One region of the Microbacterium sp. GCM10027623 genome, then DNA from elsewhere that is predicted to be linked to it. Evidence: predicted binding sites of a transcription regulator. Region 1 holds the regulator's gene; the other holds the start of a gene.
What was found. The regulator HrcA, encoded in region 1, represses chaperone genes, less so after heat shock. The targets are predictions, from matches to a motif close to TTNGCACTCGNNNNNNNCGAGTGCNAA.
Positions count from the first base shown of each region.

Region 2: groES (co-chaperone GroES) is a predicted target of HrcA. The motif match lies at 7,553-7,579, and genes of this name have one in related genera.

Region 1 covers NZ_JBHTHE010000002.1:841,926-857,153, reverse strand. The annotation lists gene ACFQY2_RS11445 (PhoH family protein) at 1-292, opposite strand, end outside; gene ACFQY2_RS11440 (HIT domain-containing protein) at 378-725, opposite strand; gene ACFQY2_RS11435 (16S rRNA (uracil(1498)-N(3))-methyltransferase) at 803-1,531, opposite strand; gene dnaJ (molecular chaperone DnaJ) at 1,566-2,675, opposite strand; gene hrcA (heat-inducible transcriptional repressor HrcA) at 2,719-3,762, opposite strand; gene hemW (radical SAM family heme chaperone HemW) at 3,847-5,082, opposite strand; gene ACFQY2_RS11415 (DUF1990 family protein) at 5,082-5,732, opposite strand; gene lepA (translation elongation factor 4) at 5,867-7,735, opposite strand; gene ACFQY2_RS11405 (ABC transporter permease) at 7,992-8,975, shown strand; gene ACFQY2_RS11400 (ABC transporter permease) at 8,989-9,909, shown strand; gene ACFQY2_RS11395 (dipeptide ABC transporter ATP-binding protein) at 9,906-11,849, shown strand; gene ACFQY2_RS11390 (ABC transporter family substrate-binding protein) at 11,992-13,707, shown strand; gene ACFQY2_RS11385 (alpha/beta fold hydrolase) at 13,796-14,518, shown strand; gene ACFQY2_RS11380 (MFS transporter) at 14,469-15,228, opposite strand, start outside.
Region 2 covers NZ_JBHTHE010000001.1:1,493,329-1,508,556, reverse strand. The annotation lists gene ACFQY2_RS06905 (LuxR C-terminal-related transcriptional regulator) at 1-526, shown strand, start outside; gene ACFQY2_RS06900 (IniB N-terminal domain-containing protein) at 657-1,481, shown strand; gene ACFQY2_RS06895 (dynamin family protein) at 1,945-3,576, opposite strand; gene ACFQY2_RS06890 (dynamin family protein) at 3,576-5,561, opposite strand; gene ACFQY2_RS06885 (hypothetical protein) at 5,521-5,745, opposite strand; gene ACFQY2_RS06880 (hypothetical protein) at 5,840-6,970, opposite strand; gene groES (co-chaperone GroES) at 7,170-7,466, opposite strand; gene ACFQY2_RS06870 (SAM-dependent methyltransferase) at 7,619-8,821, shown strand; gene ACFQY2_RS06865 (hypothetical protein) at 8,856-9,959, opposite strand; gene ACFQY2_RS06860 (hypothetical protein) at 9,963-10,427, opposite strand; gene tsaD (tRNA (adenosine(37)-N6)-threonylcarbamoyltransferase complex transferase subunit TsaD) at 10,424-11,509, opposite strand; gene rimI (ribosomal protein S18-alanine N-acetyltransferase) at 11,506-12,117, opposite strand; gene tsaB (tRNA (adenosine(37)-N6)-threonylcarbamoyltransferase complex dimerization subunit type 1 TsaB) at 12,126-12,698, opposite strand; gene fliW (flagellar assembly protein FliW) at 12,745-13,119, opposite strand; gene flgL (flagellar hook-associated protein FlgL) at 13,116-13,997, opposite strand; gene flgK (flagellar hook-associated protein FlgK) at 14,008-15,228, opposite strand, start outside.

The DNA.
Region 1 (15,228 bases):
GCCGGATCACCCGACCCCGTGTCGTCAGGATCGCCTCGCCGAGCACCTCGCTGGGACGCGGGCCCTCCTCCCGCCGCAGGATGCGGGCGGAGTGCTCCACGTCGCTGGGCAGCAGGTCGTGTCCGGAGCGCGTCATCTCCAGCAGCTCCTCCACCAGCTTCTTGGCGTCCTCGACGTCGGATGCCGAGCCGCCCAGATTGATCTCGTTCCCTCGGACCATCACCTGGACGCGTGGATGCTGCTTCTCGAGCATGCGCAGCAGACGGTCCTGCGGGCCCAGCAGCTGCACCATGGCGACGCCGTCGGCGTAGATGCGCTCGGTTCGCTCCGGCTGGGCGGGGAAATGCGCGGCCCCGTCGTCGGAGGATGGTGCGGTGTCAGAAGCCAACGAGCTTGCCCTTCTCGATGTCGGCGAGCACGTGCGCGTGCACGTGGAAGACGGACTGTGCGGCGCTGGCGCCCTTGTTGAAGATGAGCCGGTACTCGCCGTTCGCGTGCTCGGTCGCGAGCTGCTGGGCGACGGTGACCACCTCGGCCAGCAGACCGGGGTCTCCTGCGGCCAGCTCGGTGACGTCGCGGTACTGCTCGGTCTTGGGGATGACGAGAAGGTGCACGGGCGCCTGCGGATCGATGTCCCGGATGGCGAAGACCCGCTCGGTCTCCGCGACGAGCTCGCCGGGGATCTCCCCGTTCCGGATGCGGGTGAAGATGGAGGGCTCTGTCATGGATTCAGCTTATCCGGGTCCGTGAGCCTGTCGGCGGGTCCCTGGGCCGTCGAACGGTCCCTGGGCCTGTCGAAGGGTCACCAGCGGCCGAGGATGCCGGAGAGCACCGCGATCGCCGCGGGACCCGCGGTCGACGTGCGCAGCACGGTGTCTCCGAGCTTGACCCGCTCGCCGCCCGACGCCTCCAGCCGCTCCAGCTCCTCCGGGGCGATGCCGCCTTCGGGGCCCACCACCAGGAGGATGTCGCGCCCGTCCGGCACGACGGCGGACAGCCGCGTGGGAGCCCACGGATCGAGCACCAGCATCCTGGCATCCGCAGCACGCACCGCCAGCTGCGCGGTCGTCTCCACCGCGGTGACGTCGGGAACCCAGGCGCGGTGGGCCTGCTTCGCCGCCTCGCGGACGATGTTCGCCCAGCGCTCACGTCCCTTCGCTGCCTTCGGGCCCTCCCAGCGCGAGACGCTGCGAGCGGCCTGCCACGGGATGACCTGGTCGACGCCGAGCTCGCATGCGGCCTGCACCGCGAGTTCATCGCGATCGCCTTTCGCCAGCGCCTGCGCGAGCACGAGACGGGACTCGGGGACCTCCTGGGTGCTGCGCGAGCCGACCCGCACCGTCACCCGCGACGCGGAGACGTCGTCGACCGTCCCCTCCAGCCACGTGCCCTTCCCGTCGCCGAGCGTGATGGTCTCCCCCACCCGGACCCGGCGCACGACCGACGCGTGCTTGGCTTCGGTGCCGGTCAGGGAGATGAGGTCGCCGATCGCGGCGTCCGCGCAGTCGGGAACGATGAAGTGCAGGGCCATGTCGGCTCCGATCGGGGTCCGGCGGTCAGTGAGCTCAGTGGCTGCGGAAGCGATCGCGCAGTTTCGAGAACAGGCCCTGCTGGAACTGGGACAGTCTGGGCTCCGGCGCCTTGGTCTTCTTCGCGAACTCCTCGATCAGCTTGCGCTGCGCGGAATCCAGCCGGGTCGGGGTCAGCACCTGCACGCCCACGCGGAGGTCGCCGCGCTGGCTGCCGCGCAGCGGCGTGATCCCGCGGCCGCTGATCGTCAGCACGTCACCGGACTGCACTCCCGTGCGCACTTCGAGATCGACCGGCCCGTCCAGACCCTCGATGGTCGTCGTGGTGCCGAGGATCGCATCCGTCATGGACACCTCGAGGGTGGCCAGCAGGTCGTCGCCCTCCCGGCTGAACACCGGATGCGGGGCGACGGTGACCTCGATGTACAGGTCTCCGTTCGGACCGCCCGCCCTGCCCACGGCGCCGGAACCCGGCAGCTGCAGCCGCAGTCCCGTCTCGACGCCGGCAGGGATGTCGAGAGCGACGGTGCGCCGTGTGCGCACGCGCCCCTGACCGGCACAGGCGCCGCAGGGGGACTCGATCCTCGTGCCGAAGCCCTCGCAGCTGCCGCACGGCTGCGTCGTGATGACGTTGCCCAGCAGGCTGCGCACCTGGCGCTGGACGTGTCCGGATCCGCCGCAGACGTCGCAGGTCACCGGAGAGGTGCCGGGCTGACAGCAGCTGCCGTTGCAGGTCTCGCAGAGCACGGCCGTATCGACCTCGATGTCCCGGTGCACGCCGAAGACGACGTCGCCGAGGTCGAGATCCAGGCGCACCAGCGCGTCCTCGCCGCGTTCGCGACGCGACCGCGGGCGGGCCGCACGGCCGCCTCCACCCGCGGCGCCGAAGAACGTCTCGAAGATGTCCCCGAAGCCGCCGAAACCGCCGAAGCCGTTGCTGTCGTCGCCTCCCATGTCGTAGCGACGGCGGGATTCGTCGTCGCTGAGCACGTCGTAGGCGTGCGTCACGAGCTTGAACCGCTCGGACGCGTCCTCACCCGGGTTCACGTCGGGATGCAGCTGTCGGGCGAGTTTGCGATACGCCTTCTTGATCTCGTCCTGCGATGCGTCACGGGAGACCCCGAGTACTTCGTAATGATCCGCCACGATCACCTTTCTGCGTGTGCGTGAATGTCTTCCACCCGACGCCTCAGCGTCCGGTGCCGTCTTCTTCGAGCATGCGCGACAGGTAGCGCGCCACGGCTCGGGCCGCCGCGAGGTTGCTCGGATAGTCCATGCGCGTCGGCCCCATCACACCGACGCGTGCGGTGCCGCTGGGCGCGGCGTAGTTGCTGGCGACGAAAGACGCGTCCCCGAGCCCGAAAGGGGCGTTCTCGGTGCCGATGCTGGTCGCGAGCCCGTGCTCGTCGGTCACCATCTCGCTCATCAGCCGCAGCAGGGTCACCTGCTCCTCGATCGCCTCGAGGAGGGGATGGATGCTGCCGCGGAAGTCCTGCTCGCGGCGGGCGAGCGTGGCGGCTCCCGCCATCACGAGCCGCTCCTGACGGAACTCGGCCAGTTCCTCGGAGATCACCCCGGCCAGCACGACGAGTGCCGGATGCAGTCGCGGAATCGCCGTCGCCTGCTCCGCGTCGATGAGCAGCTGCATGCGGTCCGAGGCCTCGCCGACAGCGCGCCCGGTGATGAGCGACGCGAGCTGCGCGCGCAGCACCGCCACGTCCTCGTCGTCGAGGAGGATGGGCAGCGGCGCGATGCGCTGGGAGACGCCGCCCGCATCGGTCACCAGCACGACCAGCATCCGATTCGGGGCGAGGGCGACGAGCTCGATGTGCGTGATGCTGGCTCGCGCGAACGACGGATACTGCGCCAGCGCGACCTGACCGGTGAGCTGGGTCAGCACGCGTACCGTGCGCGCCATGAGGTCGTCCAGGTCGGCGGGATCGGTGAGGAACGATTCGATGGCATTGCGCTGCCCGGTCGAGAGCGGCCGCACCTGCGAGAGGTGGTTCACGAAGACGCGGTAGCCCTTGTCCGTCGGAACGCGTCCGGACGAGGTGTGCGGCGCCTCGATGAGGTCCTCGTCCTCGAGCAGGGCCATGTCGTTGCGGATCGTCGCGGCCGAGACACCGAACGCATGCCGCTCGACGATCGACTTGCTGGCGACGGGCTCGTGCGTGGCGACGTAATCCTGAACGATCGCACGGAGAACCTCGAGTCCTCGTTCTGTGACCATGATCCCTCCCCGCTGGCACTCCGACCTTCCGAGTGCCAATCCTACCCCGCTGCCGATTCCTGAGCCCTGCAGGCCGTGAACCCGCTACTCGGTGAGCGCCCGGACGACCGCATCCGCGAGCAGGCGGCCACGCAGCGTGAGGCGCACCCGGTCGTCGCGCAGCGCGGATGCCGGGTCGATGAGCCCGTCGGAGATCAGTTCGGCCACCCGGACTCGGTAGTCCTCCGCGATCTCCGAGATCGGAAGACCCTCGGCGAGACGGCTCTGCAGCAGCACGCGCTCCAGGGTGCGCGCGCGAGTGTCCGGCTGTTCGCGGCCGGCGGCGGGAGAGTCCCCGGAGCCGAGTCGCTGCGCGTACGCCGCAGGATGCTTGACATTCCACCAGCGCAGACCGGCGACGTGACTGTGCGCGCCGGGCCCGAAGCCCCACCAATCCGCACCCCGCCAGTACGCCATGTTGTGCAGCGAACGATGGTCCACCTGCGGGTCCGCGGACCGGCGCGCCCAGTTGCTCACCTCGTACCAGTCGAATCCGGCGGCGGCGAGTCGCTGATCGGCGGCCTCGTACATGTCGGCCTGCAGGTCGTCATCCGGGGCGGGTACTTCGCCCCGCCGGATCTGCCTGGCGAGTTTCGTGCCGTCCTCGATGATGAGTGCGTAGGCGGAGATATGGTCCGGCTCCAGCGCGAGGGCGGCGTCCAGGGACTGTTCCCAGTCCGACAGCGATTCCCCGGGGGCTCCGTAGATGAGGTCGACGCTGACATCCAGGCCGGCGCTGCGCGCCGCCTGGACCGCGGTGTCCACGTTCTCGGGACGGTGCGTGCGATCCAGTGCCGCGAGTACGTGCGGGACGGCGGACTGCATGCCGATGGAGAGTCGGTTCACGCCGGCTTCCCGCAGTGTCTGCACCACCTCCGGAGTCACCGTGTCCGGATTCGCCTCGACGGTCACCTCGGCGCCGTCGCGGATCCCGAAGGCCTCGGATGCTGCGTGCAGCATGCGCGCGAGATCACCGGCGGGCAGAAGAGTGGGCGTGCCGCCGCCGAAGAAGACCGTGTCCATCGGACGCAGCGCGCCGGCCTCGTCGAGCACCCGCCGCGCCAACTCGATCTCGTGGATGAGCGTGTCGGCGTACTGGTCCTGGCGCGCGCCGCGCAACTCGGTGGCGGTGTACGTGTTGAAGTCGCAGTACCCGCAGCGGACGCGGCAGAACGGCACGTGCAGGTAGGCGGAGAACGGCGTCGTCGTGTCGACGTGCAGGTCCGCGGGCAGCCTGCCGTCCGTCGGCGCCGGATCGCCCAGCGGTAGCGGCCCTGCCATCAGATCGGCGTCGCGTACAGCGGCGAGATCGCACGCAGGTAGCGGGCGAAGAGCTCGCGTCGACGTCGACGCACCAGACCGGGCAGGCGGTAGAGCAGCGAAGCCGGGGCGTCGAAGGCGCGCACGGTGAACCAGACCTCGTCGGTCGCCTCGCGCCACTCGATATCGAAGGACTCCTCGCCTCTCACCACGGATCCGCCCAGCGTGCCCAGCACGAAGCCGACCCGGCGGCGCTCCTCGGTGACCGAGATCACCCGCAGCTCGGCATCCGCGCGCATTCCCTTGACACGCCCACGCAGCCGCAGCGTCATGCCCGGTGCCGCGAACGGGGTGCCCTCGGCATCGAAGCGCTGCTCCAGCTGAGTGCGGTTGGGGGCGATCGGCGTGCCCTCCGCGTCGAAGCTGACGCCGGTGTACGCGGCGCCCGACTCGGGGCGCACGTCGCTCAGCTGCAGTCCGGCCGCCCGCTGCGCCGTCCACGACAGCAGCGCCTCGGCCGCTGTCCGGAAGCGGTCCTCCCCGCTGCCGATCCGCCACGAGTCCTCAGCGGGGATGCTGTGCTCCGGCGGATACTGCATGAGATCGGGGGCGTGAGTCGCCCCGACCGCGGCGTAGTCCACCGTACCTTCTCGGAATGTCCCGCGACGCATGGGTTCAACACTACGGGACGCACCTGGACGGGACATCACGACCCGCCCGTGGTGGTCCCTGCGCCGGGCCCACGCGCCCCGAGGCTCACAGCGACCCGAAGCGGCGCTCAGCGTGGAGCGCGGGAATCGAAGGGCTACTTCTTGTCCTTCCCCTCGACGTCGCCGGACAGGGCGGCGATGAACGCCTCCTGGGGAACTTCGACCCTGCCGACCATCTTCATGCGCTTCTTGCCCTCCTTCTGCTTCTCGAGCAGCTTGCGCTTGCGGCTGATGTCGCCGCCGTAGCACTTGGCCAGCACGTCCTTGCGGAGGGCGCGGATCGTCTCGCGCGCGATGATCCGCGCGCCGATGGCCGCCTGGATCGGCACTTCGAAGTTCTGTCGGGGAATGAGCTTGCGCAGGCGCTCGGTCATGAGGGTGCCGTACGCGTACGCCTTGTCGCGGTGCACGATCGCACTGAACGCATCGACCTTGTCGCCCTGAAGCAGCACGTCCACCTTGACGAGGTCGGCTGTCTGCACGCCGGCGGGCTCGTAGTCCAGCGAGGCATAGCCCTGGGTCCGCGACTTGAGATGGTCGAAGAAGTCGAACACGATCTCGCCGAGCGGCATCATGTACCGCAGTTCGACGCGCTCCTCGCTGAAGTACTCCATGCCCAGCAGCGAGCCGCGTCGGGACTGGCACAGCTCCATGACGGTGCCGACATAGTCCTTGGGCAGCAGGATCGCCGCCTTGACCATCGGCTCGGCTACCGATGCCACACGCCCGTCCGGATACTCGCTCGGGTTCGTGACGGTGACGGCCTCGCCCGCGTCGGTCATGACCTCGTAGATCACGCTCGGCGCCGTCGTGATCAGGTCGAGCCCGAACTCGCGCGAGAGCCGCTCGGTGATGATCTCCAGGTGCAGCAGACCGAGGAAGCCGCAGCGGAAGCCGAAGCCGAGCGCCACGGAGGTCTCCGGCTCGTACTGCAGGGATGCGTCGGAGAGCTTCAGCTTGTCGAGCGCCTCCCGCAGATCGCCGTAGTCGCTGCCGTCGATCGGGTAGACACCCGAGAACACCATCGGCTTGGGATCGGTGTAGCCCGGGAGCGCTTCGGATGCCGCCCCGCGCGCCGTCGTGACCGTGTCACCGACCTTCGACTGCCGGACGTCCTTCACGCCCGTGATCAGGTAGCCCACCTCTCCCACGCCGAGACCTTCGGACGGGATCGGTTCCGGGCTCGACACGCCGATCTCCAGCAGGTCGTGCGTCGCCTGGGTCGACATCATCTGGATGCGCTCGCGCGGCGAGAGGTTTCCATCCACCATGCGCACATAGGTGACGACGCCCCGGTAGGCGTCGTAGACGGAGTCGAAGATCATCGCCCGCGCCGGAGCATCGGCGTCGCCGACCGGGGCGGGGATCTCCTGCACGATCCTGTCGAGCAGGTCCTCCACGCCGACGCCGGTCTTGCCGGACACTCGCATCACGTCCTCGGGGCGTCCGCCGATCAGATCGGCGAGCTCCTTCGCGAACTTGTCGGGGTCGGCAGCCGGCAGGTCGATCTTGTTCAGGACCGGGATGATGGTCAGATCGTTCTCGAGCGCGAGATACAGGTTGGCCAGCGTCTGCGCCTCGATGCCCTGCGCGGCGTCGACGAGAAGGATCGCGCCTTCGCAGGCCGCCAGCGAGCGCGACACCTCATAGGTGAAGTCGACGTGCCCCGGCGTGTCGATCATGTTCAGCGCGAACGTCTGCGGGCCCGCCGCCGCGTCTGCGGCCACCTGCCACGGCATCCGCACGGCCTGGCTCTTGATCGTGATCCCGCGCTCGCGCTCGATGTCCATCCGGTCGAGATACTGGGCGCGCATGTCGCGGTCGGCGACCACACCCGTGATCTGCAGCATCCGATCGGCCAGGGTCGACTTGCCGTGGTCGATGTGAGCGATGATGCAGAAGTTGCGGATCTGCGTGGCGGGCGTCGCCGACGGCGACAACGGGGTGATAGCGCGGGGTGACATGTGGTCCTTGAGGCGGCCGGAAGGGTTCTGCCAAGTCTACGAGTCGGGTGCGGAAAACCCCATTCGGAGATACCGGTGATAGTCTCGCGAAGTTGCCCGCCCGTCGTGACACCGAGTGTCGCGATGCTCAGGACTCCATCACAGCCGGCCGCGCTGTCGGTGTGCGTAATCGCGCGGATGATGCTTGAATATCATCCCGACCCAGCGTTGCGTCGGCAGATCCCGCGCGTGCTGTAGAAGAGAAAGAATCACCACCTTGATCAAGTATCTCGTGCGCCGGACACTCGGCTGGCTGCTGATGATCGTGGTCGCGACCAACGTCACCTATTTCCTGGCCTGGTCGTTCCTCGATCCGCACAGCAACTACGTCGGCCGAAAGCCACCGATGAGCCCCGAGCAGATCGAGAACCTGCTCCGCCCGCGCAATCTCGACGCGACCGTCCCGCTGATCGAGCGGTGGTGGACCTGGTTCTCCGGCATCATCTTCCAGTGGAACTGGGGGGTGAGCCCGACCGGCGGCTCGGTGAACGATCAGGTGGCGTTCCGCATGTGGGTCAGCGCGGAGCTCGTGCTCGGCGCCACGATCATCGCAACGCTGCTGGGCATCTGGATCGGCGTCTACACCGCATCCCGCCAGTACAAGCTGGGTGACCGCATCTGGCAGGGCGTCTCCATCGTCACGATGAACATCAACATCATCGTCGCCGGCCTCGCGGTGGTGATCCTCGCCATCAACTTCAACAACTGGGTCGGAACCCGCGTCTTCTACGTGACCGGATCCTCGACCGAGGGAGTGACCGGGTTCTTCCCGGTGATCATCGACGCGCTGCAGCATCTCATCCTGCCGACCATCGCCCTGGTCATCATCGGCTACGCCCAGTATCACTTCCTGCAGCGCACCCTGCTGCTGGACAACATCAGCGCGGATTACGTGCGCACCGCACGCGCGAAGGGACTGACCAAGCAGCAGGCCATCCGCCGGCACGCGCTGCGGACCTCGCTCATCCCCGTCGCCACGCAGGTGGCGTTCTCGATCCCGGCGATCTTCACCGGCGCGATCCTGACAGAGACCATCTTCGCCTGGCAGGGCATGGGCCGATACTTCCTGACCACCATCAACGGAAACGACGTGCACGGCGTGGTCGCCGTCGCCGCCTTCGGCGCCGTGCTGACCGCCATCGGCGCCCTGCTCGCCGACATCGCCGTCGTCGTCCTCGACCCGCGAGTGAGGGTGAGCTGATATGAGCACCGACATGATCGACCCCACCGTGCAGCCGCAGGTCGGCCCCCAGACGACCGACGAGCGCGTCCCCGCCAAGCAGCTGAGCAAGTGGACGCTGTACACGCGCCGCTTCATGCGCAACAAGCCGGCCGTGGCCGGCGTAATCATCTTCATCCTGATGGTGATCTACTCGATCGTCGTCCCCCTTCTGACGCCCTACAAGATCGACGATCAGGACTTCCTGAACCTCAGCACGGGCCCCTCCTCCGAGCACTGGTTCGGCACCAACGCGGCAGGCAACGACAACTGGCTGCAGACCGCCGTGGGACTGCAGCGCTCGCTGATGATCGCTCTCACCGTGTCGATCGGCGTCACCGTCCTGTCCGCCGTGGTGGGTACGGCCGCCGCGTACTTCCGCGGCCGGGTCGAGCAGATCACCCTGATCGTCATCCACTTCCTCATGGTGGTGCCGACCTTCCTGATCCTCGCTCTGATCTCCAATGACGCCGGTGGGGACTGGCGGGTGATCTCCCTCGCGATGATCTTCGTGAGCTGGTTCTTCCCCGCCCGCGTCATCTGGACGCTGGCCCTGTCGCTGCGCGAGCGCGAGTACGTCGACGCTGCCCGTTACATGGGCGTCTCCGGAATGCGCATCGTGCTGCGCCACCTGGTCCCGAACATCGGCTCACTCCTCGTGATCAACTTCACGCTCGGCGTCGTGAGCGCGGTGATGACCGAGACGGGCCTGTCGTTCATCGGGTTCGGCGTGAAGCTCCCCGATGTCTCGCTCGGTTCGCTGATCGGGTACGGCGCCGCCAGCGTCACGAGCGCACCCTGGCTGTTCTACTTCCCCGCCCTGGCGCTGACCCTGCTCACCGTCTCGATGGCGCTGATCGCGGACGGCCTGCGCGATGCCTTCGATCCCACCTCGTCGGCTGGAGGCCGCGCATGAGCACCCCCACCACGAACATCGTCCTCTCCGTCCGCGACCTCACGGTCAGCTTCGCCTCCGAGGCCGGGCGCGTCGACGCGGTCCGCGGCGTCTCCTTCGACCTCGAGGCCGGTAAGACGCTCGGAATCGTCGGCGAATCCGGCTCCGGCAAGTCCGTCACGTCACTCGCCATCATGGGCCTGCTCGACGAGAACGCGAAGGTCACCGGCTCCGTCCAGTTCGAGGGCCAGGAGCTGCTCGGCAAGTCCGACAAGCAGATGTCGATGATCCGCGGCAACGGCATGGCCATGGTCTTCCAGGACCCGCTGACCTCGCTCACGCCCGTCTTCACCATCGGCGATCAGCTCGTCGAGGCGTTGACCGTGCACCGCGGACTCTCCAAGAAGGAGGCCTGGGAGCGGTCGCTCGAACTGCTCACCGTCGTGGGCATCACCAACCCGGAGCGGCGGATGAAGTCCTTCCCGCACGAATTCTCCGGCGGCATGCGTCAGCGCGTCGTGATCGCCATCGCCATGGCGAACAACCCGCGGCTGATCATCTGCGACGAGCCCACCACGGCCCTGGACGTCACCATCCAGGCGCAGATCCTCGATCTGATCGAGAAGGCTCAGGACGAGACCGGCGCCGCGGTGATCATGATCACCCACGACATGGGCGTGGTCGCGCGCACCGCGGACGACGTCATGGTCATGTACGCAGGCAAGCCTGTCGAGCACGCGGCCGCGCACGAACTGTTCCACAACACCCGGATGCCCTACTCGATCGGTCTCCTGGGCGCGATTCCCCGGGTGGACAAGGCCGAGAAGGAGCCGCTGATCCCGATCAAGGGCAACCCGCCCCTGCTGATCGATCTGCCGGACGCCTGCCCGTTCGCCTCGCGCTGCCCGATCGCGATCGACGCCTGCGTGCGACGCGAACCCGACCTCGAACCGGTGGTCACCAGCGGTGGCGAATTCCATGAGGCCGCCTGCATCCGGGCGGATCAGATCGACGATGACGGGCTCATCGGCGGGCTGCCGGTGTACCCGCCCGTCGTGATTCCGGAGAGCGAGCTCACCCGCGTCCCCCGCGAGCAGCGGCCGGTCACCCTCGAGGTCCGCAACATGGTGAAGACGTTCCCCCTGCTCAAAGGCGCGCTGTTCAAGCGCAAGGTGGGCGAGGTGCACGCCGTCAAGGGCATCAGCTTCGATGTCCGCGAGGGCGAGACCATGGCCATCGTCGGCGAGTCCGGTTCCGGCAAGACGACCACGCTCCTCGAGATCATGAACTTCGAGAAGCAGGAGGACGGCGACATCATCATCGCCGGCACCAGTGTCAACGGACTGCACAACAGGAAGCTCGAGCGGGAACTGCGCCACGACATCCAGATCGTCTTCCAGGACCCGATGGGCGCCCTGGATCCGCGCATGACGGTGACCGACATCATCGCAGAACCGATGCAGGCCATCGGGATGCCCCGCGACGAGATCCAGACGCGCGTGCAGGAGCTGATGGATCTGGTGGGCCTGAATCCGGCGCACCGCGATCGCTTCCCCGGTGCCTTCTCCGGCGGTCAGAGACAGCGCATCGGCATCGCTCGCGCACTGTCGACGAACCCGAAGATCGTGGTGCTGGACGAGCCGGTGTCCGCCCTGGACGTGTCGATCCAGGCCGGCGTCATCAACCTGCTCGACGAGCTCAAGGCGAAGCTCGGTCTCTCGTACCTCTTCGTGGCGCACGACCTCTCTGTCATCCGCCACATCGCCGACCGTGTCGCCGTGATGTACCTCGGCGAGTTCGTCGAGCACGGTGACGTCGACGAGGTCTTCGAGAACCCGAAGCACCCGTACACGCAGGCTCTGCTGTCGGCGATCCCCGTGCCGGACCCCGACATCGAGCGCACGCGCCAGCGCGTGATCTTCGACGCCGAGAGCATGAGCACGCGGCCCGCGACTGTCTGAGAATCATCCGATATGTCGGTCAGGTAACCGTCGGGTCACCGTCCGATAACGGTTAGTCACGATTCACTCGTCGTCGCCGCGAACGCATCGCGACGCGAACTAATCTTCCCCTTATGACACGCCGAAAGGCGAAAGGAGCACCATGAAGCAGCACAAGCTGATGGGAGCGCTGGCACTAACCGGCGCTTTCGCACTCGCACTGAGCGGGTGTGCAGCCAACACCGGCAACACCGGTGACGGCGGCGACAAGGGCGGCGACAAGGCCCCCGAGACGCAGGCCGCGGACTACAACCCGCAGCCGCGCGAGAACCTCAAGCAGGGCGGCACCGTCAACTTCCCGATCAACGAGATCCCGGAGCAGCTGAACGCGTTCAACGGTGACGCCAGTGCCGACACCGCGCGCGTCGCTGCCTGGTACATGCCGCAGATCATCCTGATGAAGCCGGACGGCACGCTCTACAAGAACGACAACTACCTCGACGAGTGGAAGGACGAGGTCAAGGACGGCAAGACGGTCCTCACCTTCACCTTCACCGACAAGGCGACCTGGAACGACGGCACCCCGATGGACTGGACCGCCATCGACGCCACGTGGAAGGCCAACCGCTCGAACGATGAGGGCTTCGTCCCGAACGCGATCGACGGCTACAAGGAGATCGAGAAGGTCGAGCAGGGCGACACGCCCAAGACCGCGATCGTCACCTTCAAGAGCGAGTTCGCCTGGCCGCAGATGCCGTTCAACGGCGGCGTCATCCACCCGAAGCTCGCCGACCCCGAGACCTTCAACACCGCGATGATCGACAACCCGCACCCCGAGTGGGGTGCCGGCCCGTACACCATCGACAAGTTCGACGCGAACACGGACTTCGTCTCGTTCAAGCCGAACGACAAGTGGTGGGGCGACAAGCCCCTGCTCGATGAGGTCACCTTCAAGGGCATGGACGCACAGGCCTCGATCAACGCCTTCAAGAACGGCGAGATCGACACGGTCGGCGTGGCGACCAAGGACCGCCTCGCACAGGTCGCGGACATGAAGGACATCACGATCCACCGCGCTCAGCAGACCGCAAACACGATCCTCGAGGTCGACGCCGAGAAGCCGCAGTTCAAGGACGTCGAGGTTCGCAAGGCGTTCTTCATGGCGATCAACATCGAGCAGCAGAAGAAGATCGCGTGGAACGGCCTGGACTACACGGAGGACCCGGCTGGTTCTCTGACTCTGTTCTCGTTCCAGCCCGGCTACAGCAACTCGCTCGAGAAGGCGGGCTGGAAGTACGACCCGGACGCCGCGAACAAGATCCTCGATGACGCCGGCTGGGAGAAGGGCTCCGACGGCATCCGCGAGAAGGACGGCGTGAAGCTCTCGGTCACGTACCCCGTCTTCAGCGACGACCCGACGCAGGCTGCGCTCGCGCAGTCGATGCAGAAGTCGGTGAAGGAGGTCGGAATCGAGCTCAAGATCGATGTCCGCCCCTCCAACAAGTTCGCCGAGGACTACAACTCCAAGAACTGGGACGTCGCAGGTCTGCGGTTCACTTCGTCCGACCCGTTCGGTGCGGCCTGGTTCTTCCAGCTGTACGGTCAGGACCAGGGTCTGAACCTGTCCGGTGTGCAGAACGCCGAGACCGACCAGAGGATCCACGACGAGGTCGAGTCCATCAGCGACCCGGTCAAGCAGACCGAGGCAGCGATGAAGCTCGAGGCCGAGATCTACCAGGAGTGGGGCATCATCCCGCTTTACAACGGTCCGTCGATCTCCGCAGCCAAGAAGGGTCTGGCCAACCTGACCCCCGAGCCCTACGTGGGCCTGGACCTCTTCGGCGTGCAGCCGGTGGAGAACGTGGGCTGGGAGAAGTAATCCTTATCTGATCCGCTGAGCTTCGGCCCGGCGATCGCGAGCGGGGCCGGTGGTTCATCCACCGGCCCCGCTTTCCTATGCTGGGAGTGTGGCTGTCCAGGTCGTTCTCGTACATGGCATCCGCACCTCCGCGACCATGTGGCGGTCGCAGGTGGCGTGGCTCGACGAGCACGGCATCCCGGCGCACGCCGTCGACCTGCCGGGACACGGCAGCCGGATGGCGGAGGCCTTCACTCTGGAGGGCGCGCTGCTCACCATCGACTCGGCCGTGCGCGACGCGGCCCGGCAGGGCCGGGTGCTGCTGGTCGGGCATTCGATGGGCGGTCTGCTCTCGCTCGAGTACACCGGCTCCGCAGAGCCTCCCCCGGTCGCCGGGCTGCTCGCGGCGTCCTGCACCGCGCTTCCGCGGGGTGCGGCTCTGGGCGCGTACCGCGCCCTCGCCGGTGCGGTGGACCGTCTGCCTCGGCGCGGGCTCTGGGTCACCGAGCGGATGCTCGCCGCGACGATCCCCGCCGAGACGCGGGCCGACTATGCGGCGGGCGGCTACGCCCTCGACGCGCAGGCGACCGCCCTCCGGAGTCTGTCATCACTGGATCTCGCCGCGGCGGTCGCCCGCATCCGGGTGCCGCTGTGGTTCGTGAACGGGCAGTACGACCAGCTGCGCACCCATGAGGCACTATTCCGCCGGCTCGCGCCGCACGCCGAGCTGGTCGTGGTACCGCGCACCACGCACCTGGTCACAGCCATGCGCCCCGAGGTGTTCAACGCGGTGCTGGGAGTGGCAGTGGCTGTCGTGCGCGAGCGGTCATGAGGCCTCCGACGACCGAGAGCACGGCGGCCATCAGGAAGACCAGCCAGAACCCGCCGACCATCGCGACGAGCGCGGCACCCAGCACGGGGCCGATCAGCTGACCCAGCGCCGCCGTGACGTTGACGATCCCCAGGTCACGACCGTGATCCTGCGCATCCGGCAGCAGGTCGGTGGCGAAGGCGAGGCCCACGGTCGAGAAGGCGCCGTAACCGACTCCCATCAGCGCTGCCGCGACGAGCGTCATCTCGAAGGTGGGCTGGAGGACGATCACCACCCCGGAGGCCGCCTGCACGAAGGTGGCTGCGACCGTCAGTCGGCGCCGCCGACCAGTGCGGTCGGAGAGGATGCCGGTGAACACCGAAGCGACCACGACGAACACCGTGTACACCACGATCAGCAGCAGCAGGTTGTCCTGCGCCTGAGCGCTCGGCTGATCCAGCCCATGCAGCAGGAAGAAGAGGAACAGCGCCGTGCCGAGCGCGTTGCCGATGTTGACGACGAGCCGTCCCGACAGCATCCAGGCGAAATCCCGATCACGCAGCGAGGCGAGGCGCGGACGCGTCCCCGAGCGCGGAGGCAGATCGGATGCCGTGGCAGGAGGATCCGGCAGCAGCAGGGCGGCAGACGTACCCACGACGGCGATGACGGCGGCCAGCAGGAGGTATCCGGCGAGGACTCCGAGACCCAGCAGCACCACCAGCCCGGCGCCC
Region 2 (15,228 bases), on a different contig from region 1:
CGCGGCGCACAGCCGGGTGGCGGCCGGCATGGCGAAGGCGGGTCGCGTGTGGACGGACGTCCTGGCCGGATCCGTCGACGTGGACGCCGTCGTCTCCGCTGCCGAAGGCCTCGCCGCCGCCGGCCTGATCTGGGATGCCGCACGGCTGGCGGGTCACGGTGCTGCACGCAGCACCGACCGCAAGGTCGCCGCGCAGCTGCTCGCCTGCGCACGGGAGCTGCATCCGAACGACGGCCCTCGCCGTCCCGTGCCGACTGCGGACGACGACGCGCCGGCGCAGACCAAGGCCGCCCCGGCGGATGTCCTCAGCGATCGGGAGATCGAGGTCGCCCGCCTCGTGCTGCAGGGGAAGACGTACGCGGAGATCGGCGAGGCCATCTTCATCTCCCCCCGCACGGCGGAGCATCACATCGCGCACATCAGGCATCGTCTGGGGGCGGCCTCGCGCTCGGAACTCCTCGCGCGGCTGCGGCTTCTGCTCGGCGAGGGCACTCCGGACTCGGCCCCTCAGGACGAAACCCCATGACCCCCCATGCACGGCATCGGGCAAACCCCCGATGCCGTCGGCGACCGTCGACAATACGATCTGATCAGGTTCGGACAGTGCTGGCGCAACCCGCCCAGCCCTCCCGAGCCGGAGGGGAAGGGGGCCGCAGATGACTTCACCAGTCGAGACCATCGCTGACGCGCTCATCGCATTCATCATGAGCCTTCTGAGGGATCCCGAGGCCGCCAACGGATTCGCGGGATCACCGCACGCCGCGCTCGCAGCGCGAGGACTGTCCGACGTGTGCATGGCCGATGTCGCGGCAGTGCGACCGGTGATCGTCGACCATCCCTCGGTGGTGCACCACAGCAGCCCGCCGCCTCCGCCGCCGACGGATCCGGGTGGCGACGGCGCCGTGCGGGAGATCGTCAGGATGATCCAGCAGTACACGATCGACGCACAGCAGTACACGACGGTCGACGCGCGCTCGACCATTCTGGATCAGTCCGTGAACCAGAACATCTGGACGGAGGGCGGCGACGTCACGCAGGTCTTCGATCAGGACGCCGTGGTCGCTTCCGGCGACAGCGCGATCGCCGCCGGAGACGACGTGTCGGTGAGCGACTCGGACACGGACGTCTCGCTGGGCGACGTGACGATCGGCAATCGGACCGACGACGACAGTTTCAACCAGACCGGCACGGACCCCGACTCGGATGCGCCCGCCGCGGACGACCCCCCGGTGGACACCGACGCCGACGTCCTGCAGTCCTCCGACCCCGGTTCCGTGGCGGCCGCGGCGCCCGCCGACCAGGCGGCCGACGCGGCAGCGGCCCCCGCGTCCGAACCGGTGGCCCCGCCCGCGGACGTGCCGGAGCCGGCCGATCTGCTCGAAGGGGACATGACCTCCGACAGCACCGACGCGTATGACGCCGATGCGACCGGCGCCGCGCTGGACGACCTGCCCATCGACGGTCCGGTCGAGGATGACTGACACCACCGGAAGGGCCGACCCGGCATCCTCCCCCGAATCTCCGGGTGGGGGTGCCGGGTCCGTCGCGCCGTACGCGTCTCGGGAGCTGCCGGCCCGCCCGCCGCTCAGCAATCCGAACGCCGCACCCGTGCTGGTCAAGGCCACGCCGCCGTTCTCGATCCGCCTGACGCAGCTCCTGTGGATCCTCAGCTTCGGCGTGGGCGCCTTCAACGTCGTCTACCTCTTCGTGATCCGCCAAGAACTCCTTCCGCTCATCGCCGACCGGGCGGAGACCGTCACCGCGGGGCGCAGTCAGCAGGCCTACGAGTCGGCCGCCGACATCGTCTTCTGGGTCGTCTTCGGAATGCTGGTCGCCGTGGTGCTCGCCCAGATCACCCTGCTGGTGTCGTTCATGAGCCGACGACCGCAGGTGCGCTGGTGGCAGCTGCTCACGCTGGCGCTGCTGTCACTCGTCGTCGTGCTGTCACCGGGATGGGTGGCGCAGGGCCCGCAGGGCGCGCCGTTGCAGCCCCTTCTTGCCGCTCAGGCCGCGCTGGTGCTCCTCGCGCTGCTGATCAGCATCCTGCCCCCGGCCCTCGGCTGGTCCGCCCGCCGCTTCGACGTGCGCCGGGGACCGCAGGGCCCTGCCCGCGCCGACCTCTGAGGCGACGCCGTCGAGGCTGCGCAGCACAGCGCGATGAACGCGCAGCGCTGCGGGCGCCGCGGTCGGCCATGCGCTCAGCACCCGCCAGCGGTCGATCTCGGCGAGGACACGCTCGGCGATCACCTCCCGGGGCGCGTCAGCCGCGAGCCCGAGACGGGCGGACGGCGTCACGCCGTCCGATCCGAGGATCCGCTCCGCCGTTCGAGCGTCGGCGGCGTCCAGCGGCAGCCCGCGCGATCGTGCCAGCGCGAGCAGAGCGAGCTCGTCCAGCATGTGCGCGGAGGCGAGGAACCTCTCGATTCCGGCCCGGATCTCCTCGGATCCCTCCTTGGGCGTGCGCCGCATCATCGCCTGCAGCTGCAGCACGACACCGCGTGCTTTCAGGATGTCGGATCGCGGATGGAAGTGGCGCTGCACGAACTCCTGCAGTTCGATCAGTCCGCTCTGCTGCACCATGGCCTCCGACAGCTCCGAGGAACTGGACACGCCCCCGCGGATCAGCGCTGCGGAGAGGCGGACCCCGAAGATGCCGAACCGCGCCAGCAGCTGCTCCCGCACACCGATGCTGAGCCCGGTGGCGGTGCTCTCCCGCACGAAGCGATCTGCGGAGACGAGCAGACCCTCGCGGGCCGCCCGCTCGAGTCCTGCGAGCTCCCGGAACGCGATGTACTCGCTCTCGCGGAGTGTGCGCGCGCCCTCCGCGAGCAGCCCGGCCACCGGCACGACGGCGAGAGCGAGGGCGGCGAGGTCGCCGTCGCGTTCATAGCGCTGCGCCACACGACGGGCGGACAGCAGCGAGTCGATCCGACCGGAGCCGACCTCGTCGGATCGCGAGAGGACGGCGACGGCGCAGATGCTCTGCCCTGCACCGGCGGCGGTGTCGCGGAACGCCTCCAGGAACCCCACATCGGAGCCGTGCAGGTGTCGCATGAGGTAGATCACCGCATCCGCGGTGGACGGTGCGTCATCGGGGGTGAGGAAGCGCGTCGTGCGGGCAGAGGTCTCCGGCGACAGCGATGCGATGCCGGGGGTGTCGATGAGGATGAGCGACTCGAGCCCGTCCAGCGGCCAGCCCACGTCGATCCATTCGATCTCCTCAGCGGTACGACCGCCGAGATCGAAGGTGAGCAGGCCACCCTCCCGCCGGATCGGCATGCGGCTCTCGCTGCCGTCGCGCAGATGCATGGTGATCCGTGGCGTCGGCGAGTGGCGGTACCACGTGACCACCCGAGTGCATTCAGCCGTGTCCGTCGCGGCGATGCGCTCACCGAGCAGGGCATTGAGCAGGGTCGACTTTCCCGCCTTGACCATCCCCGCGATGGCCAGCCGCAGCGGCTCATGCAGTCGCGTGTCGAGCTGATCTATCAGCGCGCGTTCCTCGCGGTCCCCCGAGTACACCATCCGCGCGGCGCGCAGCAGCTCCTCGGTGTCGGAGATCACGCCGGAGGGCATCAGTCCTCCCCACCACGACGCAGCGCCGCCCTCGTCAGGGCGGCCGGCTGCGGCTGGGCCGACCGCGAAGCCCGCGGATCCCGGTGGACGGCGGCGTAGGCGGGAGCGGGCGGAAGCGCGGGGATGGCGCGTCGCACGCGCTCCAACTCGGCGACCCGCTCCTTCAGCAGCGCGACCCGCTGATCCCGTGACGTCGTGAACCCGGTCGCACCCTGCCTCGCTCGCTGGAGCGCATCGGAGAGCGAACTGTGCAGTTCTTCGGCGAGCGAGCCGAAGTGGTCCCTGGCGGTGCGCTGCACCAGGCGCAACCGGTCCTTGAGCTGCTTGCCGACCTGGAAGGTGACCTCGTCCACGTAGCGTCGCACGATCATCTTCGCTTCCTGCTGACGCCGGCTGAGCCGATTGCTCATGTCCTCCCGGTACGCCCTCCTGCCCACGAGCACACCGGCCAGGAGAGAGAGGGGATTGATCAGCGCCATCCCGATCAGACCCGTCGCCAGTCCGACCATCAGCACACCGCCGTACGAGCCGCGCAGGCCGATGTAGATCTTCTCCCCCGCGCCGAGCTGTCCCGCTTCCAGGTCGCCGATTCCCTCGACGGGGTCGAGCACACCTCCGATGTCGGAGACGTCTCGGACCGGGATGTCGGCTTCGTCCTGGCTGAACAGCTCCGCCACTTCCTCGGACAGCCAGCGGGAGCGCTCGTCCGTCCACACGAACGTCTCGGACACGGCCGCCGTGACGCGCTGGTCCAGCCACTCGGTGATCTGGTCCCAGATCGGCCCCGGGTCGCCCTCGTCGATCGCGCGCTCCGCCTCGCGCTGAACCTTGCGCAGCCGGTCGCGCACGTCGTATTCCATATCCGCGACCAGGTCGGCGATGCCGTCGGTGAGCATGACCTGCCAGCGGGCGGAGCGACCTCGGAACTCATCGGCCTTCGCCTTGGCGATCTCCAGTTCCGCGATCATCCGCGGCGTGTCCTCCGGGTTCAGCAGGGCGTTCAGCTCGGCGCGCAGCGACATCCCCAGCTGGTCGACGACGGACAGCAGCTCGTGCACGGCGCTGCGCTCGTGAATGAGCTCCGCGCGACCGAGCACTTCACGACGAAGATGGGCGACGAGGGCGGGAAAGCCGGACTCGTCGTTCAGACTGCGATCCTGCAACTCGGCGGCCAGGAGACGCAGGTCGCTGGAGACCGAGAAGATCGGCACGTCCTCGCTGCCGGCCAGGTGGGCGCGATCGATCGTCTCGATGCGGCGCCATTCCGGATAGAGGTCGGTCTTGGCGAGCACGGCGGCGACGTTCGGAGAGATGCGCATGGCGTGGCGGAGGAACTGCACCTCGGGCTCGGTGTATTCCTGCGATGCGTCCGAGACGAGCAGCACGGCGTGCGCCGAGGAGAGGGCAGCGAGGGTGGCGAGGGAGTTGGAGGATTCGAGTCCGCCGACGCCCGGGGAGTCGACGAGCTTGAGGCCGCCTCGCAGGATCTCGCGCGGAAGCAGCACCTCGGCCGAGAGGATGCCCCGCTCGTTTCCCGGGTTGCCGCGTTCGGACACGTAGTCGGCGAGTTCGTCGAGCGGGATCTGACGACGCCGCGGCTGCGCTCCGTCGCCGTCGGGCCGCTCGATCACCCAGGCCGAGGGCTGCTCGGCGTAGGCCACGGTGGTGGGGACGCTTGTCGCGACGTCGTCGTCGACCGGGCACGCCGGCGCGTTCACGAGCGCGTTGATGAGCTTGCTCTTGCCCTGTTTGAACTCTCCCACCACGATCACCCGCACGGACGGATCCGCCAAGCGCTCGCGTGTGCCGGCCAGCCGTGTCGCCAGGTCCTGCCTGCCTGCAGACGCAGCGAGATCGCCGACGTCATGGATGACGTCGGCGATGCTCGCCTCCCCAGCAGGATGCTCGTCCGCCACAGTTCGCCCTCTCGTCTCCGTGAGCTGATCAGCCGAAGAATGCGGAGCCGTCCGCGTCATCCACGACATCCGGAGTGCCGTCGAGATCTCCCCAGATCTCGTCGGCGTCCAGGTCCCAGTCGGATTCCGCGATATTGGCGATCTCCTGAGTGAACAGGTCGGTGGCGAAGGGGTCGAATGCACCCGCGTCTCCCCAGAGCGCGGGATCCTGCCCGACACCGTCCGACCCTCGGGCATCCGTTTCGTCAGCCATCACTGCGGCTCCCCTCGGATGCTTCAGGATTCTCGTGGTATGCCCGGCCGACCGCCACGGGGACGGCCGGCCAGGTCGTGCACCTGCTCAGACCTCAGAGTGCCAGGTCGGTGGCGTCCCCGAAGGGACTGTCGACATTGGAGTTGTCCAGCGTGAGGTCCAGATCCGACGTGACCGACGAGTTGTCCTGGAAGGAGTCGTCGACCGTCCAGCTGTCGGAGTTGTCGATCATCGAGTTGTCCTGGAACGAGTCCTGAACAGTCCAGCTGTCCGAGTTGTCCGTCCACGAGTTGTCCGAGTTGTCGGAGTTGTCCGAGTTGTCGGAGTTGTCCGAGTTGTCGGAGTTGTCGGAGTTGTCGGAGTTGTCCTGGAACGAGTCGTTGACCGACCAGTTGTCCGAGAAGTCCTCGTTGAACGAGTCCGTGTTCCAGGTGTTGCCGGTCCACACGTCGCCCATGGTGATGTCGGTGTCGATGTGGGTGACCGTCGCGTCTCCCCCGGCCGCTGCCGCGCCGTCTCCGGATGCGATGTTGCTGCTCTGCCCGAAGGTCTGGCTGACTCCCCCACCGTCTCCGGTGGAGATGCTCTGGTTCACCGACTGGTCGTTGAGCGTGGTGCGCCCATCGATGTGCAGCGCGCCGGCACCGGCCACGGCACCCATGCCACCGCCGCCCGCTCCCACGTCGCCGAAGCCGGAGTTGTACTGTCGCACACCCGAGGTGACGGAGTTGTCGTACAGCGTGTTGTACGAGTCCGTGATCGAGTGGTCGGAGTTGTCTCGCCAGGAGCGGTCCGAGTTGTCCGAGTTGTCGTTGTACGAGTCGTTGGTCGAGTTGTCGGAGTTGTCCGAGTTGTCGTTGTACGAGTCGTTGGTCGAGTTGTCGGAATTGTCCGAGTTGTCCGAGTTGTCCGAGTTGTCGGAGTTGTCGGAATTGTCCGAGTTGTCGGAATTGTCCGTCATCGAGTTGTCGGAGTTGTCCGTCATCGAGTTGTCGGAACTGTCGGAGTTGTCCGAGTTGTCCGAGTTGTCCGAGTTGTCGGAGTTGTCCGAGTTGTCCGAGTTGTCGGTGAACGAGTTGTCGGAGTTGTCCGAGTTGTCGGAGTTGTCCGTCATCGAGTTGTCGGAGTTGTCGGAGTTGTCCGAGTTGTCGGTGCTGTTGCCCGAGTCCGCGATCCCCAGATTCCACTGAGCACCGAGGAGGTTGACGTTGTCGTCGAGAGCCATGATCGAATCCCCTTTGATCGTGAGAGTGCCAAGTGGCGCCTTCGACAAGTGTGGGACTCTCGCCGAGTGCAGGCATCGGGGGTCGCCCCGACCGTTGCGGGGACGCCACGGGGGATCTGCGGAGCAGCGATGGGGACGCATAGGGGACGACAAAGGGTCCGGATGCCGATGGCATCCGGACCCTTGAGAACGTCGCGCGTCAGCGGACGACGACCGCCAGCACGTCGCGCGCCGAGAGCACCAGGTACTCGTCAGCGCCGAACTTCACCTCGGTGCCGCCGTACTTGCTGTAGAGCACGCGGTCACCCACAGCGACGTCGAGCGGGACGCGGTTGCCGTTGTCGTCGATGCGACCGGGGCCCACGGCCACGACCTCGCCCTCCTGGGGCTTCTCCTTCGCGGTGTCCGGGATGACCAGACCGCTTGCGGTGGTCTGCTCTGCCTCGACCTGCTGGATGACGATGCGGTCCTCGAGCGGCTTGATGGAAACCGACACGGTGTACCTCTTCTTTCTTGACTGAGAATCAGAAGACTGGTTAGCACTCTCATACCGAGGGTGCTAACTCCAGTGTAGGACGATGGCTGGCACTCACGCAATGCGAGTGCCAGCTGCGCGGCGTTCCGCGCAGATGTCCGTAGGCTGATCGAGTGGAGATCTCCGAGCTGACCGCGCTGCTCACCCGCGAGGGACTCGCTCTGCTCGATGACATCGGGGGCATCTCGTCGACCGCGGAGGTGGCGCGGACCGTGTCACGGCTGCGCGCGGCCGGCCACTCCCCCGAGCTCGTCTCGGCGGTCGTCGGGCAGGCGCATCTGCGCGTGAAGGCGCGGGCCAAGTTCGGCGATTTCGCTGAACGGATGCTCTTCACCCGTGCGGGTCTCGAACAGGCGACGCGCCTGACGGTCGCGACGCTGCATGCCGTCCGGATGCGCCAGGCCGGTGTGACCGCGGTGTCGGATCTGGGGTGCGGCATCGGCGGCGACAGTCTCGCCTTCGCAGGCGCCGGCATGCGGGTCACCGCGGTCGACGCCGATGAGGTGACCGCAGGCATCGCGGCGTACAACCTGGCTCCCTTCGGCACCGAAGCCCGTGTGCGCACCGGGCTCGCCGAGGAATGGGTGCCTGATCCTGACGACGGACCCGCCGACGGCGCCGTCTGGCTCGATCCCGCCAGGCGGACGGCCGGACACAGCGAGACGCGGCGGTTGTCGGCCTCCGATTGGTCGCCGTCGCTGGACTGGTGCTTCGAAGTGGCCCGGCAGCATCCGACCGGCATCAAGCTCGGTCCGGGATTGGATCGCGACCTCATCCCGGCCGATGTCGAGGCGCAGTGGGTCAGCGCCGACGGCAGCGTCGTCGAACTGGTGCTGTGGAGCGGGGCGCTCGCGCGCGACGGCGTCCGCCGTTCCGCGCTCCTCGTGTCGGCCGGCGAGCGCCACGAGCTCACCGCGGCCGCGGATGCGGGGGACGTGCCGGTGCGCCCGCTCGGCGCGTTCCTCCACGAGCCCGACGGCGCCGTGATCCGCGCGCGGCTGATCGGCGACGCCGGACGGATGCTGGATGCGGGCATGCTCGACGAGCAGATCGCCTACCTCACCGGCGATGCCGCTGTGACGAGCCCTTTCGTGCAGTCGTTCCGGGTCCGCGAGACGATGCCCGTGCATGCCAAGACGATCTCTGCCGCACTGCGCGCTCACGACATCGGCCGACTGGAGATCAAGAAACGCGGGATGGACATCGATCCGGCGGCGTTCCGCAAGAAGTTGAACCTCCGCGGCTCGCAGGAGGCGACGCTGATCCTCACCCGCACCCCGGCGGGCCGCATCGCGATCCTCGCCGACCGGGTCTGACCCGGCCTGCTCGGGGCTGGCGGGGCGCACGGCGTCAGTCGATCTCGCCGGTCGTGTCGTCGATGGATGTGCAGTCCCCGGCTGCGGCGTCGCAGGTGATCTGGGTCGGCACCGCTGCGCGGAAGACCGTCAGCGACGGACCGCGAGGGGAGTCGAGAACGCTGTAGACCACGTCGCCGACGGCCAGCTGAAGGGGGATCTCCGTCGTCAGAGAGCCGCACTGCTGCGCGACCTCGGTCGCGTCGTGCACCAGCACCATCAGGCACGTGCGGTCGCCTTGATACAGCCAGATCGGGACCGCACCGTCATAGCCGAGAAGGGTCAGCCACTCGCCGTCGAACCCGGTCTGCTCGATCAGGTCCACCTGAACGAGCTCGTCCTCGCTGTACTGCGACCGCCAGTCCCAGCCGCCGTCGGTCATGTTCTGCCGCTGCATGACGGTGACCGGATCGCCGTCGGTGTCCTCGGCGAGGACGGCGAAGATCATGTAGTGGTCGCCGTCCTCCGTGTAGTCCAGGCTCACCTGCAGGTCGAAGTCACCGTGTTCGCCGGCGGTGGGGCGGCAGCCCGCCGACGGGTCGCGGTCGCCCCAGGTCAGAATGACGCACGTCCGCGTGGAGCCCTGCTGGGTGGCTCTCCACGTCGTCGCACCGTACTTCGCGCCCACCACCTGGATCGACCCCGGGTCGTAGTCGCCGGAGGCCTCCAGCTCGCTCCACGTGTCCTGCTGCGCCGCGGTCATCGTCATCCGACCGGTGCCGGCTCCGAACACCAGCCAGCCCGCACCCAGCCCGACCAGCACGGCGACCGCCGCGACCAGGGCGAGCATCCACCGCCGCGCCGGCGCAGCGGGAGCAGGCGAGTTCTCCGCACTCCGCGCGTCAGACTCTGCAGGATCGGCGGGCACCGCGCGGGTGGAGGCGACAACCATGCCGGCCTCGTCCGCTCGCGGAACGGGGACGACCGCATCAGCCGGGTCGGATTCGGCGGTCTGCGCCTCGGGGACGGCGACGTCAGCGAGGTGACGATTGTCCAGGTCGTGCAGTTCGACGACCTCGGCATCCGTCAGCGACCCGCCGGCTGCATAGACCCGCTGGTGAAGCTCACGTCGTCGTGCGGCTTCGACATCGTCCAGCATCCGTCACCCCAGCATCTCGAACTGCATGGCCGCCCAGATCAGCCACCCGGTGCTGAACAGTGTGGCGAACAGGCCCAGGACCAGCGCCCAGATGGACATGGAGCGGCTCTCGATCGGCCGGCGCAGAGACATGATGGCGGCGATCACCGCGACGATCGCGACGGGGATGCCCCAGCCGACGAACATCGAGGTCGCCAGCGCCACGATGGCCGCGAACAGCGCCCAGGGCGCGAGTCTCGCATCGTCCGTGTGCTCCGCGGGAGCGGCGGGATCCCAGTTGCCGGCGGCGAACTGCTCCGCATCCGGCACGCTCGCCCGTTCGACGGGCACCGGAGCGGTGGGCATCCTGTCGTAACCGCGTGACGCACCGGGGATCGCGACGGCTCCTTCGGGTCGCTCGACCTCGGCGCTGGGCGCTTCGACACGGGGACCGCCCCTGTCGGGCCGCTCGCCGCGCGGATCGGTCATGTCGCACTCACCTGGATCTGCGTCACGGGAAGCGTGGAGTCGGCGCCGAACTGCAGCGTGGACGCGCCGCGGCCTCCCGCGATCAGCTCGGCGGCGAGCCCGGCGATCATGGCGCCGTTGTCCGTGCACAGGCTCAGCGGGGGGATGCGCACGGTGACGCCGGCGGCGGCAGCCCGCTCCAGCGCCACCTCGCGCAGGCGACGATTGGCGATGACCCCGCCGCCGAGCAGCAGACGCGGCACGCCGAGATCCCCGCACGCGGCAAGGGCCTTTGTGACGAGCACATCCGCCACCGCCTCGCGGAAGCTTGCGGCGACGTCGGCGACCGGCACCTGCTCGCCGTTCGCCTCGGCCCGCTCGATCCACCGCGCGACCGCGGTCTTCAGCCCCGAGAACGAGAAGTCGTAGCGGTGCCGGACCAGATCCGACGCCTTCGACAGACCGCGTGGGAACCGGATCGCCTTCGGGTCGCCTTCGGCCGCCACGCGGTCGATGTGCGGGCCGCCCGGGTAGGGCAGGCCGAGCAGGCGGGCCACCTTGTCGAAGGCCTCCCCCGCCGCATCGTCGATGGTCTCGCCGAGCAGCTCGACGTCGGTGGTCAGATCCCGCACGTGCAGCAGAGAGGTGTGCCCACCCGAGACCAGGAGCGCGATCGTGGGATATTCCAGCGGCTCGGCAGTCCTGTTCTGCGCGGTCGGCGAATCCGGCTCCGAAAGGATGTCGGCGGCGATGTGTCCGACCAGATGGTTCACGGCGTACAACGGCTTGTTCAGGGATACGGCCAGCCCCTTGGCGGCTCCGACGCCGACCATCAGCGCACCGGCGAGGCCGGGGCCGCTGGTCACCGCGATGGCGTCCAGATCGGCCAGTGTCACCTGCGCCTCTGCCAGCGCGCGCTCGATGGAGGGCTGCAGCGCCTCGAGGTGAGCACGCGCGGCCACCTCCGGTACGACGCCGCCGTAGCGGGCATGCTCGTCCATGCTGGATGCGATCGTGTTGGACAGCAGCGTCCGACCGCGCACGATGCCGATGCCGGTCTCGTCGCAGCTCGTCTCGATGCCGAGCACCAGGGGTTCTGTCATGCGGTGGCCTCCTGTGCAGCATCCGACTCGTCAGTCCTGGCCGTCTGCACCCCACCCGTTCCGGAGGAGTTCTCTGCGATGGGAGGAGCTTCTGCGGGGAGGTCTCCTCCCGAGCCGGAGATCTCCTCCGGAGCGGGAGCGGCACCCCGAGCACGGGCGGCCCGCGCGGCCCACTCCCGCAGGTCCAGGCGCATCACGATCGCATCGACGTCACCCGGCTGGTAGTAGCGCGGCCGGCGGCCGAGCTCGGCGAACCCCTCCGACACGTACAGGGCCTGTGCGACGGGGTTGTCGGCGCGCACCTCGAGGAACAGCTCGCGCGCCCCGCGGCCGACCGCTTCGCCGGCCAGCGCCCGCAGCAGCGCGCGCCCGCGGCCACTGCCACGGAAGTCCGCATCGAGAGCGATGGTCTGGATGTCGGCATCCGTCCCGCCCTGCAGTGCGCGCACACCGCCGTACCCGACGATCCGACCGTCCTCGACATCGACCAGATACACGTTGTGCGCGCTGGCGACCTCGGCGGACATGGTCTGCTCGCTCCACGCGTCCTCGGGGAAACTGCGGCGCTCGAGGCCCATGATCGCGGGGAGGTCATCGGTCGTCGCCATCCGCAGCGTCATCCGCTCACCCGCTTCGGTGGTCCCGGCTGCACGACATCGGGCGAGCGCAGGTACAGCGGCTCGGCGCTCGCCAGCGTCCGGCCGGCGGCCACGGCGCGCGCGCCGACCCGGGCGAGGGCGGATGCCGACAGCTCGGCGGTCTCGTGCATCGGATCGGTGCCGCGTCTCTCGAGGCGCGTGGGCTCGGTGAGGATCGGGATGCCGTCGGCGTCCACCCCGTCGAAGACGCTCACCGCGATCTCGCGTCGGCGCGCGTCGGTGACCACGGTCACCGGACGGTCGGCGTCGAGCGCGATCGCGAAGTGGCTGGGGACGGGGACGACCGGGATGCCACGACCGAGCGCGAACGCGCGGGCGGCGGCGATGCCGATGCGCAGACCCGTGAACGGCCCGGGACCCATGCCCGCGACGACGTGGGTGATGCCGGGACGGACGACAAGGGCGAGCAGATCGCCGATCACCTCGGCATGACCCAGGCGTCCGGGTGCGGATGCCTCGGCGACCACGGCGCCGTCGGCATCGACGACGGCGACGGCTGTGCCCAGGGAGGTGTCGACGGCGAGAATCACCCTTTCAGGGTAGCCGCCGACGCCCGGCACCTCCGTCAGCGCCGAATCAACTCAGCGAGACGCGCAGGGGAAGATCCTGATCCTCGAGGATCAGCTGCGCGGCGACGCCGGTCGTGGAGTTCACGACGATGGGTGCGAGCAGGTTCACGTGCACGCCATCGGGCGGCGTCCGCCCCACCACGAGCAGCAGCATGGCCTGCTCGGGAGAGGTCAGGCCGAGCACCTGCACGTCGTCGTCGCCGATGGTCGGTGTGTAGTCGGCTGCGACGCGTCGCGGGTCGACGACGTGGATCCGCAGCGACTGATCGTCGATCGCGTCGAGGGCGAACAGTCCGTCGACGCCGGCGACCGGCTCGAGCAGGAAGCGCGTGTGCGGCGCGAATCCGGGCGGCGGACTGACGAAGGTCAGCGCGACGCTCACCGCAGGAACTCCATCAGCGAGGGCTGCAGCACGCGACCGGTGACGGCGAGCGCCGACCGGTAGACCAGCTCCTGCGCCTGCAGCCGCACCAGAACCTCGACCGAGTCGACGTCTTCGACGGCGGCCCGCCTCGCCTCGAGTGACACCGCGTCCTGCACCGTCGCCTCCTTCGCCCGCTCGATCTGCGCCTGCCTGGCACCCACCGTGCCCTGCGCACTGAGCATAGCGTTGCGCCGCTGATCGATCTCGTCGAGGCGCGGAGCGACGTTGACGCCGGCACGGAGGTCGGCGACGATGTCATCGATCAAAGCGAACACCGAGTTCGCGCCGACGCCGAACACCGCCGCGCCGTCGCTGTCCACTCGGATCGATCCGGCATCCGAGATCTGGCGCACGACCTCGGACCCCGGGATGCCGCTGTAGCCGGTGTCCTCGGCGAAAGCGGGCTTGTCGGAGGTGCCGGCGAAGACCGAGCGCCCGGCGATCGTGGTGTTGGCGGTGGAGAGCATCTCCGCGCGGATGCTCTCCAGCTCCACGGCGATGGCCTCCCTGGCCGTCGCGTCCATGGCCCCGTCGTTCGCCCCCTGCAGGGTGAGCGTGCGCACCCTGCCGAGCAATGACGTGCCGGCCGTGATCGCGGAGTCCGCCGCGGTCAGCCAGGCCAGTCCGTCGCCGATGTTCCGGGCGTACTGCGCATTGCGGTGCTGGTCGCCGTGCAGTCGCAGGGCGGCCGTCGCGGCCGCCGGATCATCCGACGGCGAGAGGAACGCCCGCTGCGAGGTGGCCTGCTCCTGCAATCGGGACAGCTCCGACAGATTCGTCTGCAGCTGACGCATCGCGGAGGATGCCATCGCCGAGGTCGTGACACGAGAGATCATGTGCGGCTCCTTATCGACCCACGAGACCGGTGCGGTTGATCAGCACGTCGAGGGATTCGTCGACCGCCGTCAGCACTCGCGCGGCGGCCTGGTACGCGCTCTGATAGGTGAGGAGGCTGATGGTCTCCTCATCGCCGTCCACGGCGGCGACGGAGCGCTGCGCGGTGACGGCGGTGACGGCCGCGGCACCGGACAGCTGCGCCCGCTGGATGTCGCCGGCGGTGCTGACGGCGAAGGCGCCCACAGCTCCGGTCCACCTGGCGTCGGGTGAGAGCGCGCTCCGGCCGATCTCGGAGATCGCGTTCGCGTTGCCCGCATCCAGGGGTCCGCCACCCGGCTTCGCGAGGGCGAGATCGGACGGGTCCTGCACGACGACCGCGAGGCCGAGCGCCGCCGGCCCCGTCGCCGACAGGGAGAAGAAGTCACCGCCGGGCTGCCCGGAGGCCGTCTCCCCCAGCCGGTGCTGCGCATTGACCATCTCCGCGAGGGCCGTCGCGACGGTGTTGTAGGAGTGAGCGATGCCGGCGAGGGTGCCGCCGTCATCGGCCGGCGCGAGGACGCTGAGCATCCCGCCCAGCTCCCCGCCGTCCACAGCCACCGCGAAGCCCGACGCACCGGACCACGACACGGTCATCGCCCCGTTCTCGTCCATGGATGCCGGTCCGCTCAGAGCCAGCGCCCGGGCGCTGTCGCCGGAGACGAGGGCGTTGCCGTCGACACGCACGGTCATCGTGCCGTCGGCCTCCAGCGTCCCGCGCGCGCCGACGAGGCGGGCGGCGGTCTGAACCAGGCCGTCGCGACGGTCGATGAGTTCGTTCGCGGATCGGCCGGATGCCAGCGCGTCGCGGATCTCGGCGTTGAGCTCCGCGATCTGCGTGGCGGTGGCGTTGATCTGAGTGACCGCGCGCTCCGCACCGGCGCGGGTGTCGCTCCACTGCGTCGTCATCGCACGATACCCACCGGCGATCTGCGCGGCGAGTTGCGCGGCGCTCTCGAAGACCACCGCCGCGGCGGCCCCGGAGTCGGGCGCTATCCCGAGGTCCTGCCAGCCCGCCCAGAACCTCGACAGACGTGCCGAGAGCCCGTGCTCGCCGGGTTCCGCCATCGTCGCCTCCGCCGCGGTGGCGGCGAGTGCGCGGGCCGACCAGTAGCCCGCCGAGCTCGAGGACTCGCGCACGCGGGCATCCAGAAGAGCATCGCCCAGTCGCGCGATGCCGTCGACGGAGACGCC